DNA from 4 places in the Pantoea sp. SM3640 genome. Region 2 is predicted to be linked to each of the others. Evidence: predicted binding sites of a transcription regulator. Region 2 holds the regulator's gene; each other region holds the start of a gene.
The links. Region 2 encodes PurR, which represses purine synthesis genes. Its sites were predicted from a motif close to CANGCAAACGTTTGCNTG; they were not measured.
Positions count from the first base shown of each region.

Region 1: the regulator PurR is predicted to act here: its motif matches at 2,113-2,130, upstream of guaD (guanine deaminase).
Region 3: the regulator PurR is predicted to act here: its motif matches at 1,510-1,527, upstream of purH (bifunctional phosphoribosylaminoimidazolecarboxamide formyltransferase/IMP cyclohydrolase).
Region 4: the regulator PurR is predicted to act here: its motif matches at 1,411-1,428, upstream of purT (formate-dependent phosphoribosylglycinamide formyltransferase).

Region 1 covers NZ_CP064872.1:1,848,933-1,852,460, reverse strand. Annotated here, with positions in the region: gene xdhA (xanthine dehydrogenase small subunit) at 1-607, opposite strand, end outside; gene guaD (guanine deaminase) at 604-1,932, opposite strand; gene ydfG (bifunctional NADP-dependent 3-hydroxy acid dehydrogenase/3-hydroxypropionate dehydrogenase YdfG) at 2,334-3,080, shown strand; gene IV493_RS08540 (YnfA family protein) at 3,112-3,438, opposite strand.
Region 2 covers NZ_CP064872.1:2,054,913-2,058,440, reverse strand. Annotated here, with positions in the region: gene punC (purine nucleoside transporter PunC) at 1-298, opposite strand, end outside; gene punR (DNA-binding transcriptional activator PunR) at 406-1,311, shown strand; gene purR (HTH-type transcriptional repressor PurR) at 1,308-2,333, opposite strand; gene IV493_RS09545 (YnhF family membrane protein) at 2,615-2,704, shown strand; gene IV493_RS09540 (C40 family peptidase) at 2,752-3,528, opposite strand, start outside.
Region 3 covers NZ_CP064872.1:3,616,239-3,619,766, forward strand. Annotated here, with positions in the region: rRNA gene IV493_RS16775 (16S ribosomal RNA) at 1-1,041, opposite strand, end outside; gene purH (bifunctional phosphoribosylaminoimidazolecarboxamide formyltransferase/IMP cyclohydrolase) at 1,673-3,262, shown strand; gene purD (phosphoribosylamine--glycine ligase) at 3,282-3,528, shown strand, end outside.
Region 4 covers NZ_CP064872.1:1,548,127-1,551,654, forward strand. Annotated here, with positions in the region: gene IV493_RS07035 (bifunctional 4-hydroxy-2-oxoglutarate aldolase/2-dehydro-3-deoxy-phosphogluconate aldolase) at 1-159, shown strand, start outside; gene purT (formate-dependent phosphoribosylglycinamide formyltransferase) at 194-1,372, opposite strand; gene IV493_RS07045 (tellurite resistance TerB family protein) at 1,539-2,195, shown strand; gene IV493_RS07050 (prolyl oligopeptidase family serine peptidase) at 2,322-3,528, shown strand, end outside.

The DNA.
Region 1 (3,528 bases), 210 kb from region 2:
GCTGGGACGGGGTTTTGGGCAGAAAGCAGCGATGCCCCTTATCGCCTATTTCCAGCATCTCCGGGGTGGCCAGCGCCTCGAGCCGCTGTACGGTGCTGGCAGCACTGTGATCGAACTGGTCATTGACCGGCTGCGAGCAGAGCTGTTCGGCGGCAGCCATAATTGGCCGGTAGCCGGTGCAGCGGCAGAGGTTGCCCGCCAGTGCGGTTTCCGCCTGATGCCGATCCCAGCCCGCTGCTTTTTTTTGCAGGCTGAACAGCGACATCACAAAGCCTGGCGTACAGAACCCGCATTGTGAACCGTGGCAGTCAACCATCGCCTGCTGCGCCGGATGCAGTGCGCGACCGTGACGCAGATCCTCAACCGTGATCAGCTGCTTGCCCTGTAAGGCGGAGACCAGCGTCAGGCAGCTGTTGACCGTTTCATACTGCATCTCTCCCTCAACAGCTTTGCCCAGCGTGACGCTACAGGCACCGCAGTCGCCGGAGGCACAGCCCTCTTTGGTGCCAGGCCGATGCTGACGGGTGCGCAGATAGTTAAGCACGGTGAGATTCGGGTCGAGCGCGTCTTCGCTGACCAGCTGATTGTTTAACAGAAACTGGATCATGCGGCTTGCTCCTGTGCATCGCGCTGCCAGACCGGACGACCGCCGACCCAGGTCTGGGCAATGTTGCGGTCGTCGCCCAGCGTCATTAATACGAACAGCTTTTCCCAGATATCTTTGCTGTTGCCGATGCGGAGTTGCTGCAGCGCAGAGACCGCCGGATCGAGCACCACAAAGTCCGCCTCTTTACCGACGCTGAAATTACCGATTTCATGGTCGAGATCCAGCGCCCGCGCCCCGCCCAGCGTGGCGTGATAAAAGGCTTCGGCGGCGCTGAGCCGGTAGTGCTTCAGCTGGCCCACCTTGTAGGCTTCGCCCAGTGTCTGCAGCATATTAAAAGTGGTGCCTGCGCCGACATCGGTGCCGATCCCCACTTTCACACCCTGCTGCCAGCTGCGTTTGATGTTAAACAGGCCGCTGCCGAGGAACAGGTTTGAGGTGGGACAGAAGGCAATGGAGGAATCGGTATCGTGCAGACACTGCCACTCCTGCTCTTCCAGATGCAGGCAGTGCGCAAAGACGCTGCGGCGACCGGTCAGCTCGTGATGATGATAAACATCCAGATAACCCTCGCGCTCCGGGAACAGTTCTTTCACCCAGGCAACCTCCTGCGGGTTTTCGCTGAGATGGGTGTGCAGCCAGGTATCCGGGAATGCCTGACGCAGCTGCTGCACTTTTTCCAGCAGCTGCGGGGATGAGGTCGGCGCAAAGCGCGGCGTCAGCGCATAATTCAGCCGTCCACGTTTGTGCCAGCGCTCAATCAGCGCCCGCGTCTGCTGGTAGCTCTGTTCCGGGGTTTCGATGAGATTGTCGGGCGCATTGCGATCCATCATCACTTTGCCGGCAATCAGCCGCATGTTCAGGGCTTCGGCGGCGCTGAACAGCGCGTCGACGGATTGCGGATGCACGGTGCCAAACACCAGCGCGCTGGTGGTGCCGTTGGAGAGCAGCTGATGCAGGAAAAAGGCGGACATCTTTGCCGCGTGATCTGGGCAGTGATACTGCGCTTCAACCGGGAAAGTGTAGTGATTCAGCCACTCCAGCAGCTGTTCGCCAAAGGCACCAATCATCTCCGTCTGCGGATAGTGAATATGGGTATCGACAAAGCCCGGCACAATCAGCTTGCCACGCAGATCGGTCACGGGATGACCTGCCAGCTTCGCCTCGCTGTTCTCCCAGCTATCCAGCCCAATTACGTGTCCGTCACGCAGCAGCAGCACGCCATCCTCCAGATAGCGAGCCTTTCCGGTCAAATCGTCGGGATGATCCACCACGCCAGTGAAGTCAAAGAAGCTGGCGCGTATCGCCGTATCGGTTGCTGATAGCATGGTATGTCCTTTCTGAAAGCGCGATTGATTATCTGCAGAGGAATCTCTGTTAAAAACATTGCAACCTGCGTGCCAGATCTGGAATGAAATAAAAACCTTAAATATCAGTAAGTTAATAAAAAAAGGGGGCGTTGCGCAACAAAAGTGGCCTCCCGCAGTGTCGCAACCGTTTGCGGAGCCGATGCAAACGGTTGCGATGCGATATCGCGCAGACAGGTTAACCTGAGTATGGCCTGCCACCCGACAATCTGCCCTTTTACGGTGCAGGCTGCCCTGAAAAGGCGCAGCGGGATACCCGTTAAAATCCGTTTACAGGCCAGTCTGCTTTTCCACGCGCAGAAGCAGAAATGAAATGCTATGGTGAAGCCATCGACTCTGAAAATGGCATAAGGAACAGTGAGATGATTATTTTTGTCACCGGCGCGACCGCTGGATTTGGTGAAAGCATCACCCGCCGCTTTATTGAGAACGGTCATAAAGTGATCGCCACCGGACGCCGCGCGGAACGTCTGAAAGCGCTGAAGGATGAGCTGGGCGACAGCCTCTATACCGTGCAGCTGGATGTGCGTAACCGTGCCGCTATTGAAGAGGCGGTGGCACAGTTACCGGCCGAATGGCGCAATATCGACGTGCTGGTTAACAACGCCGGTCTGGCGCTGGGCATTGAGCCTGCGCACAAGGCTAACGTGGAAGACTGGGAAAATATGATCGACACCAACACTAAGGGGCTGGTCTATATGACCCGCGCCCTGCTGCCACAGATGGTGGAGCGGGATGTGGGTCATATCATCAATATCGGTTCCATTGCCGGCAGCTGGCCGTATGCCGGGGGCAACGTTTACGGAGCGACCAAAGCCTTTGTGCGTCAGTTCAGCCTGAACCTGCGTACCGATTTGCACGGCACCGCGCTGCGTGTGACCGACATTGAGCCGGGTCTGGTTGGTGGTACCGAATTTTCCAACGTGCGCTTTAAAGGCGATGATGACAAAGCCGGTCAGGTCTATGAGGGCGCTACCGCCCTGACGCCGGAAGATGTGACTGAAGCGGTCTGGTGGGTCGCCACACTGCCTAAGCATGTCAATATCAATAGCCTGGAAATGATGCCGGTCAGCCAGACGCTGGCGGGCCTGAAAGTGCATAAGCCCTAAGCCTCTGCCGCGTCAGCCACTACGGCTGGCGCTAGCCGCGTCCCCAGCCCAGCACGATGATCAGCATGCCGCTGAAGGCAATCAATGCACCGCTCCAGTCCCACGCACTTAACTTCACGCCATCCACCACCCGTAACCAGAGCAGTGCGGTCAACACATAGACACCCCCATAGGCGGCATAGACCCGTCCACTGGCGGCAGGATGCAGCGTCAGCAGCCAGACAAACAGCGCCAGACTCGCCGCGGCGGGCAGTAACAGCCACGCCGATCCGCCTTTTTTCAGCCATAGCCACGGCAGAAAGCAGCCGGTGATCTCCGCCAGCGCGGTAATAAAAAACAGCAAGGCGGTCTTAATCAGCACCCTTACCTCTCCTGAACGTAAACAAACGACTCACCGCTGGTGAGCAAAGAAACGGCGATGATATACTATGAGTACTCGCTGCAACAG
Region 2 (3,528 bases):
GCGCCAGCATCAGAGTGGTATCATTCACCCACAGCATGCCCGCACAGCCGATGCCAAACATGGCCAGTCCGGCCAGCAGCACCGGTTTACGTCCAATGCGATCGGAAAGCGGTCCCCAGAAGAGCTGCCCACAGGCGAAACCCGCCAGAAAGAGACTCATACTGGCGCTGATCAGGCCCGGCGAGGTATTAAACGTTTGCTGCATCGCACCAAAGGCGGGCAGATACATATCTGTGGCTAAAAAGCCGAGCATGCTCAGCAGGGCAAGGTAGGGCATAAATCCTTTATTCGACAACATCTCATTCTCATTTTTGCAGGATGAACGCGGCAGAGTGTAAAAGGTGCGTTTGCCGCTGTGAAACGGTAATATTTGCCGATTGCTGTTAAAATTTTTGAAGGCAGATTATGTGGTCAGAATATGCATTAGAGGTCGTTGACGCGGTCGCCCGCGGGGGCAGCTTCAGCGCCGCTGCTCAGGAGCTGCATCGGGTGCCCTCTGCCATCAGCTACACGGTGCGTCAGCTGGAGAACTGGCTGGCAGTGCCACTGTTCGAACGCCAGCATCGCGAAGTGGTGCTGACGCCAGCAGGCGAACATTTTGTCCGGGAAGGGCGCAGCGTCATCAAAAAAATGCTTGCCACCCGGCGGCAGTGTCAGCAGCTGGCCAATGGCTGGCGCGGGCAGCTCAGCATTGCCGTTGACCGCATCGCCAAACCTCAGCGCACCCGGCAGCTTGTTAAAGATTTTTATCGCCACTTTCCCGATATGGAACTGATCATCAGCTATGAAGTTTTTAACGGCGTCTGGGATGCACTGGCCGATGGCCGGGTGGAAGTTGCGATTGGGGCCACCCAGGCGATTCCGGTAGGCGGACGGTTTGCATTTCGAGATATGGGTACGCTCAACTGGCGCTGCGTGGTCGCGCCCGATCATCCTCTGACTCAGGCGAACCAGATCGATGATGACACGCTGCGTAGCTGGCCGTCACTGGTGCTGGAAGATACATCACGCGCACTGCCGCGTCGTATGACATGGACGCTGGATAACCAGCGCAGGCTGGTGGTGCCGGAGTGGCAAACCGGACTGGAGTGCGTGCAGGCAGGCTTGTGTGTGGCGATGGTGCCGGGTCATCTGGCCAGACCACTGCTCGACAGCGGCGAGCTGGTCGAACTGACGCTGCCGGTGGCATTTCCGGATAGCCCTTGTTGCGTCAGCTGGGCAGAGGATCGCGCATCACCGGCGACAGGCTGGTTGCTCAGCTATCTGGGTGATGCGCAAACGCTTAATCAGGAGTGGTTAAGCGAGGATTAGCGGCGATAGTCGCGGAACGGACCATCCGCCACTGAACGGCGCTCAATCAGCGTCGGATGGACTTCAATCGTTTGAGACACTTCACGCTTACTGGTGATGCGGTCAAGCAGCATATCCAGCGCTTTCTCACCCAGCTGGGCTTTTGGCTGATGCACCGTGGTCAGGGCAGGGGCGAAATAGCGGGCGTTGCGCACATTGTCATAGCCGATGACCGAAATATCCTGCGGCACGCGCAGACCCATCTCGTCGGCGGCGCAAATGGCCCCCATCGCCATGATATCACCGCCGCAGAACACCGCCGTCGGGCGCTGCTTCTGCGACAGGATCTGCTGCATCGCCTGATAGCCCGACTCCGGCTCAAAGTCACCCTGTACAATCCACTCGGCACGCGGCTGAATACCCGCTTCTTCCAGTGCCTTTAGGAAACCGGCATGGCGTCCACCGCCGGTGTTACGCTCCATCTGACCGGGGATAGCACCAATATCACGGTGTCCGCGTTCAATCAGATAGCGTCCCGCCAGATAGCCGCCCTGGAAAGCATTATCCAGCACCGTGTCAGTAAAGTCGGCGCGCGATTCGCCCCAGTCCATCACCACCATCGGGATATTGCGGTTCTCTTCCAGCATCTGCAGCAGATCGTCCGGATACTCAGAGCACATCACCAGCAGACCATCGACGCGCTTCTGCGCCATCATGCTGAGGTAGGCGCGCTGTTTTTGCAGATCGTTATGCGCATTACCCAGAATCAGCGTATAGCCTTTGTCAAAACAGTGGTTTTCAACCGCTTCAATAATTTCAGCGAAATAGGGCGCTTCGCTGGAGGTGGCAAGCAGGCCCAGCGTTTTGGTGTGGTTTACTTTCAGGCTGCGCGCCACAGCACTTGGCGAGTAGTGCAGTTCCTTAATTGCCTGCCAGACCGCCTCGCGTGTTTCTTCAGCGACAAAGCGGGTTTTATTGATGACGTGCGAAACGGTGGTCGTTGAGACGCCAGCGCGTTTCGCCACATCTTTAATTGTTGCCATGAAAATCGGACTCCAGTGCTTACCTAACTCTATGATAAGCGTAATGTTAAACGTTTGCGTCTGCTCAGGGTTTTTTCCGCAAAAATGCGGCTTTTCTGGCCGGTAAACAGGCCGCTGGCGGAGAAAAAACGCCAGAAAAGATGCGCAAACGGAATCAGGGTTGCGCGCGTTGCGCAACAAAGGCGGGATTCTAACAAGGCTGAACGGATAAAACGAGATTTTTACCGGACCCTGTGGGAAAATGCCATATCCCTGCAAAGTGTGTGACTAAGGAGCAAGCAATGAGTACCGATTTGAAACTGGCTTTGATGACCACTGTCGGCTGTCTGCTGATGATTGTGGCCTTTAGTTTTACTGCCATTCTGCACTAATAAAAAAAGCCGGGATTATCCCGGCTTTTTTCTGACTGTTCTGCTGCTCAGCGTATCGTTTTCGGCGTCATCACCCGACGGGCACCAATATAGTGGCGCTGCCAGTAATCTTCCCCTAATGCACTGATCTGAATATCTTTGCCGGTACGTGGCGACTGAATAAACTTGCCATCGCCCAAATAAACGCCGACGTGGTCCGCTGTGCCGCGGCCATTAATACGGAAGAAGACCAGATCGCCTTTCTCCAGCGACTCACGCTTGATCGGCGCGGCGTCACGCAGGTGATACATCTCGTTAGCGGTACGCGGGATCTTAAATTTCACCAGGTCTTTATAGGCATACCAGACCAGACCGCTGCAATCGAAACCGGTATGTGGAGAGGTGCCGCCCCACTGATAGGGTTTACCCAACTGCCCCATCAGCTTGGTCATTGCGGTCTCACGCGCCTTCTGATAGCGCTGGCGGTGGGATTTGCTCATTTTAATCGTGCCTGGCTCGCGGGTGGTGACCTCAGCGGTTTTCAGCTGGCGCTGATGCCCATAGCGTTTCTTCTCTTTATTTTTTTCTTTGCTTTTGCTGATACGGGCGGTTTTGAGCGAGGTCTTCTTAGCAGGCGTCTGTTTAGCAGTGAGTTCGACTTTTTTTTGTTTTTTCGTTTTAAGTTTTTGGTCAGGGCTGAGACGAGTTTTTTTCGTCACCGTTTTTACCGGGCGACGCTTGCGGCGTTCATCGTCGCGCGCACTCTTTTTCTCTGCTTTATGCGTATTGACGTTCACCGGCGCGTGAGGCGACGCAGCGGCGATGTTGAAAAACAGTTGCGCAAA
Region 3 (3,528 bases), 1.6 Mb from region 2:
CACGGTTCCCGAAGGCACTAAGGCATCTCTGCCGAATTCCGTGGATGTCAAGAGTAGGTAAGGTTCTTCGCGTTGCATCGAATTAAACCACATGCTCCACCGCTTGTGCGGGCCCCCGTCAATTCATTTGAGTTTTAACCTTGCGGCCGTACTCCCCAGGCGGTCGACTTAACGCGTTAGCTCCGGAAGCCACTCCTCAAGGGAACAACCTCCAAGTCGACATCGTTTACGGCGTGGACTACCAGGGTATCTAATCCTGTTTGCTCCCCACGCTTTCGCACCTGAGCGTCAGTCTTTGTCCAGGGGGCCGCCTTCGCCACCGGTATTCCTCCAGATCTCTACGCATTTCACCGCTACACCTGGAATTCTACCCCCCTCTACAAGACTCAAGCCTGCCAGTTTCAAATGCAGTTCCCAGGTTAAGCCCGGGGATTTCACATCTGACTTAACAGACCGCCTGCGTGCGCTTTACGCCCAGTAATTCCGATTAACGCTTGCACCCTCCGTATTACCGCGGCTGCTGGCACGGAGTTAGCCGGTGCTTCTTCTGCGGGTAACGTCAATCGACGCGGTTATTAACCGCACCGCCTTCCTCCCCGCTGAAAGTACTTTACAACCCGAAGGCCTTCTTCATACACGCGGCATGGCTGCATCAGGCTTGCGCCCATTGTGCAATATTCCCCACTGCTGCCTCCCGTAGGAGTCTGGACCGTGTCTCAGTTCCAGTGTGGCTGGTCATCCTCTCAGACCAGCTAGGGATCGTCGCCTAGGTGGGCCATTACCCCGCCTACTAGCTAATCCCATCTGGGTTCATCCGATAGTGAGAGGCCCGAAGGTCCCCCTCTTTGGTCTTGCGACGTTATGCGGTATTAGCCACCGTTTCCAGTGGTTATCCCCCTCTATCGGGCAGATCCCCAGACATTACTCACCCGTCCGCCACTCGTCACCCAAGGAGCAAGCTCCTCTGTGCTACCGTCCGACTTGCATGTGTTAGGCCTGCCGCCAGCGTTCAATCTGAGCCATGATCAAACTCTTCAATTTAAGTTTGATTTGCTTAAACAAGTTAAGCGGTGCTCATCTGTAAAACGTCATAATGAATTTCATTATGTGTTCACTCGTGAGGCTTTGATATTTTGTTGCGTCCTAAGACGCTGATATCAATCCTGCGAGTGCCCACACAGATTGTCTGATAAATTGTTAAAGAGCAGTGCGAACAGTGCGTTAGCGTCCTGTCGCGAGGTGGCGTATATTACGCTTTCCTCCTGCAGAGTCAACCTCTTTCTCAGAAGTTTTTCTCCGGCGGCGCAGTCTCCTGTGCCTCTCAGCCCGTTTCCCGTTGCCGGTGTTCCGTGTTGATGGATGCGCATTATAGGGAGTTCGCACAGAGGCGCAACCCATAAAATGCATAAAAAAGCGCGTTCGCTGCATTCCACAGCAAAAGCCGCTGTTATACGCAGTTACGCACAATGTTATCCACACAGAGCGGGCTAATCAAATTTAGGCGAGCATCACGCAAACGTTTTCGCTACAATGCCGGGCAATATTCCGGACCCCCTTATCGGGGCGTTACCTGAGGTTTTTGATCTTTTCTTCTTATATAGAAGAGAAAACCGCGATAAAACCTGATGTAACGCTCTTATATACGCGAAACAAAGCCAAGGGATAAACCACCATGCAACAACCTCGTCCTGTACGCCGCGCATTGCTCAGTGTCTCTGACAAAGCCGGTATCCTCGAATTTGCTCAGGCGCTCTCCCATCGCGGTGTCGAACTGCTCTCCACAGGTGGAACCGCTCGCCTGCTGGCGGATGCGGGCCTGGCTGTCACTGAAGTCTCTGACTACACCGGTTTTCCGGAAATGATGGATGGACGCGTCAAAACCCTGCATCCGAAAGTGCATGGCGGCATTTTAGGTCGTCGCGGCCAGGATGATGCCATCATGGCACAGCACGACATCAGCCCAATCGACATGGTGGTCGTTAACCTCTATCCCTTTGCACAGACGGTCGCCCGTGAAGGATGTTCACTGGAAGATGCGGTGGAAAACATCGATATCGGTGGCCCGACCATGGTGCGCTCTGCTGCCAAGAACCATAAAGATGTCGCCATTGTGGTCAGCAGCGGCGACTACGACGCCATCATTGCTGAAATGGACGCTCACGAGAACGCGCTGACGCTTGAGACCCGTTTCGATCTGGCCATTAAAGCGTTCGAACACACCGCCGCGTATGACAGCATGATCGCTAACTACTTCGGTACCCTGGTGCCTGCCTATCACGGTGAACGCAACCAGCCCGCCGGCCGTTTCCCACGGACGCTCAATCTGAACTTCATCAAGAAGCAGGATATGCGTTACGGCGAGAACAGCCATCAGGATGCTGCCTTCTATATAGAAGAGAATATCACTGAAGCCTCAGTAGCGACCGCGCAGCAGGTTCAGGGCAAAGCGCTCTCCTATAACAATATTGCTGACACGGATGCGGCACTGGAGTGTGTGAAAGAGTTCAGTGAACCCGCGTGCGTCATCGTTAAGCATGCCAACCCTTGTGGTGTCGCAACCGGTGACGATCTGCTGGCAGCCTACGAGCGTGCTTACCAGACCGACCCCACTTCCGCGTTTGGCGGCATCATTGCCTTTAACCGCGAGCTGGATGAAGCAACGGCGCAGGCCATTATCAGCCGCCAGTTTGTTGAGGTGATCATCGCGCCCGCCGTTTCTGAAGCCGCGCTGAAAATTACCGCTGCGAAGCAGAATGTCCGTGTCCTGATCTGCGGCCAGTGGCAGAACCGTACCGCCGCGCTGGATTTCAAACGCGTCAACGGCGGCCTGCTGGTCCAAAATCGCGATCTTGGCATGGTGGAAGCCAGCCAGCTGCGTGTCGTCAGCAAGCGCCAGCCAACCGGGCAGGAACTGCGCGATGCACTGTTCTGCTGGAAAGTCGCGAAGTTCGTTAAGTCCAATGCCATTGTCTATGCACGCGACAACATGACTATCGGCATTGGTGCGGGTCAGATGAGCCGCGTCTACTCCGCAAAAATTGCAGGTATTAAAGCAGCTGATGAAGGTCTGGAAGTGAAAGGCTCAGCCATGGCGTCAGATGCCTTCTTCCCGTTCCGCGATGGTATTGATGCTGCCGCCGCGGCAGGCGTGAGCTGCGTTATCCAGCCAGGCGGCTCCATCCGCGATGAAGAAGTGATTGCGGCAGCGGATGAGCATGACATTGCGATGATCTTCACCGACATGCGTCACTTCCGCCATTAATCGATTCGGAGAGTAACAGATGAAAATTTTAGTAATCGGCAACGGCGGACGTGAACATGCTCTGGCCTGGAAAGCGGCCCAGTCACCACTGGCGGAAACCGTATTTGTCGCGCCGGGTAATGCGGGCACGGCATTAGAACCTGCGCTGCAGAATGTCGCAATCGGAGCCACCGACATCCCTGCTCTGCTTGAGTTTGCTCAGCGTGAAAAGATCGATCTGACGATTGTCGGACCGGAAGCGCCGCTGGTGATCGGCGTCGTAGATG
Region 4 (3,528 bases), 510 kb from region 2:
ACCGGCGGAATCTCTCCGGCCAACTACCGTGACTATCTGGCGCTGAAAAGCGTGCTGTGCATCGGCGGCTCCTGGCTGGTGCCTAACGATGCGCTGGAAGCGGGCGACTGGGATCGCATCACCCGCCTGGCTCGCGAAGCTGTCGAAGGCGCGAAGTAAGTGATGGCGGTGAGCGTCTGCTCACCGCACACCTTTACCCCTGAACCGTAACCGCCGCTGCGCTGGCAACTGCACGCGCAATCGCCTGCGTGGTGCTGTCACCGCTGGCCAGCGCGACGCCCAGACGACGCAGCCCGCTGATCTCCGGCTTGCCGAACAGCCGCAGTTGCAGACCGGCCCCCAGTGCGGCTTCGACATTTACAAACTGCACATTCTGGCTGGTCAGTTGCGGCAGGATAACGGCAGATGCCGATGGACCATACTGACGAATCCCACCAATCGGCAGACCCAGGAACGCCCGCACGTGCAGCGCAAACTCTGACAGATCCTGTGAAATCAGCGTCACCATCCCGGTGTCGTGGGGACGTGGCGACACTTCACTGAATACCACCTCATCACCGCAGACAAACAGCTCAACGCCAAACAGGCCATAACCGCCCAGCGCCTTCACCACCTGCGCGGCAACATCCTGCGCCCGCTGCAGCGCCAGGTCACTCATCTGCTGCGGCTGCCAGGATTCACGATAGTCGCCATCCTCCTGTCGGTGACCAATCGGCGCACAGAAGTGAATGCCATCGACGGCGCTGATGGTCAGCAGGGTGATCTCAAAATCGAAGTTAACAACGCCTTCGACGATGACGCGACCGGCACCGGCGCGGCCACCCTGTTGGGCATAGTCCCAGGCTTTCTCCAGCTGGCTGGCGTCGCGGATAAAGCTCTGGCCTTTGCCGGATGAACTCATCACCGGCTTTACAATGCATGGGAAGCCGATTTCGGTCGCGGCTTCATCGAAACGCGCTTTGCTGTCGGCAAAGCGATAGCGTGAAGTGGGCAGTGACAACTCTTCAGCCGCCAGGCGGCGAATGCCTTCGCGGTTCATGGTCAGCTTTGCGGCACGGGCGGTCGGAACCACGCGCTGGCCCTGCTGCTCCAGCTCAACCAGCGTATCCGTGGCGATGGCTTCAATTTCCGGCACCACAAAATCAGGCTTCTCTTCGGCAATCAGCGCAGCCAGCGCTGCCCCATCCAGCATATTGATCACATGGCTGCGATGGGCGACATGCATCGCCGGGGCATCGGCGTAACGATCCACCGCAATCACTTCCACACCCAGACGCTGACACTCCAGCGCCACCTCTTTACCCAGTTCACCTGAACCCAATAGCATTACACGCGTCGCCGCCGGACGCAGCGCTGTTCCGAGAGTCGTCATACATTCACCTAAGCAGTCAAAATTCGCGCGCAAGTATAAACGAAAACGTTTGCGTTCTCATCTTTCGTCCATTTGACACTGCTTTTTGCCGTACTTTTCCCGCTCTGACGTTTCCTGACAAGCTTTTGGTCAGGATAGCGGGCTGACATCCTGAAAGGAGTGAATGATGAATAACTGGTTGCAACAGATTCAGTCGGTATTGGCAAAGAAGGGCGGTGAAGGCAAATCGGGCGGCGGCTTAAGTGACATGCTGGCACCGGGTGCGCTGGGCGGTCTGGCCGCCATGCTGGTCTCCAGTAAGTCTTCACGCAAACTGCTGACCAGATATGGCGGCAAAGCGCTGATTATTGGTGGTGGCGCGGCCGCTGGTGCGGTGCTGTGGAACAAATATAAGCAGCAGGTCAGCGAAGCGCACCAGAATGAACCTGACTTTGGCGTGGCTCAGACGCCCATAGACCAGCGCGCTGAACGTCTGGTCACGGCGCTGGTGTTTGCCGCTAAAAGTGACGGACACATCGACGATCAGGAGCGGGCAGCCATTGAGCAGAATATTCATCAGTCCGGTTACGGCCAGGATGCAGAACAGCTGATTCAGAAAGCGATGAACCGCCCGCTGGACCCGCAGTGGCTGGCCGCCGATGTGAAAAATGAGGAAGAGGCGCTGGAGCTTTACTTCCTGAGCTGTACCGCTATCGACGTCGATCACTTCATGGAACGCAGCTATCTCTCCGCGCTGGGCGACGCGCTGAAAATTCCTCAGGATGTCCGCGACGGCATCCAGCAGGATCTTGAGGCTGAAAAAGCCCGTCTGCCTGCCGGTTAATCCTGGCTGAAGTCCGCTGGCTGGTCACACGAAGTGATTGGCCAGCGGCAGCTTCTCTCGTCATACCTGGCTTCCGGCTGCCGAAGTGTTACGCTTACAGATCATTACGTTGATGGAGACGGATGGATGAAAGCACCCATCGCAAAAAAAATTCCCCATGAGATGACGCTGCACGGCGAGACGCGCGTTGACGATTATTACTGGCTGCGCGACGACAAACGTGAAAACAGCGAAGTCCTTGATTACCTGCGTGCCGAAAACAATTACGGCAAAAAAATCATGTCATCGCAGCAGCCGCTGCAGGACCGGGTATTAAAAGAGATTATCGATCGGCTGCCGCCGGAAGATCACTCTGTGCCCTATGTGAAAAACGGTTACCGCTATCAGAGCCGCTATCAGAGCGGTAACGAATATCCGGCCTATTACCGGCAACCGGCAGCAAGCGAGGAGTCTGGCGAGTGGAGTCTGCTGCTGGATGCCAACCAGCGCGCCTCGCACAGCGATTTTTACACGATGGGCGCGCTGCACATCAGCCCCGATAACCGGGTCATGGCGCTGGCCGAAGATTTCCTGTCGCGACGCCAGTACGGCATCCGGTTCCGCAACCTGGAGAGTGGCAGCTGGTATCCTGAAGTGCTGAGTAACGCCTCATCGAGCTTCGCCTGGGGCAACGACTCCCGTACGATCTACTATGTGCAGAAACATCCGCAGACGCTGCTCTCGTATCAGGTGTGGCGACATGAACTGGGTATGCCGCAGTCGGAAGACAAGCTCGTCTACGAAGAGCAGGATGACACCTATCATCTCAGCGTGCACAAGAGCACCTCCAAGCAGTTCATCATGATTGCGCTCTACAGCACCAACACCAGCGAAATTCAGCTGATCGATGCGAACTTCCCCGATGCACAGCCACATGTCTTTCTGCCGCGCCGTCGCGATCATGAATACAGCATCGACCATTACGATCATCAGTTCTTCATTCGCTCCAATCGCGAAGGCAAAAACTTCGGGCTGTATCGCAGTCGCTATCTGGATGAGACTCGCTGGGAAACGCTGATCCCGGCACGGGAACAGGTGGTTATGGAGGATTTCCAGCTGTTCCGCGACTGGCTGGTGGTTGAGGAGCGCCAGCGCGGCTTAACCAGCCTGCGACAGATTAACTGGGCCAGCGGCGAGACCAGCGGCATCGCCTTTGACGATCCGACCTATGTAACCTGGCTGGCGTACAATCCGACGCCGCGCACCAGCAAACTGCGCTACGGCTATTCGTCGATGACCACGCCGACCACGCTGTTTGAACTGGATATGGATACCGGCGAACGCCGCATTCTGA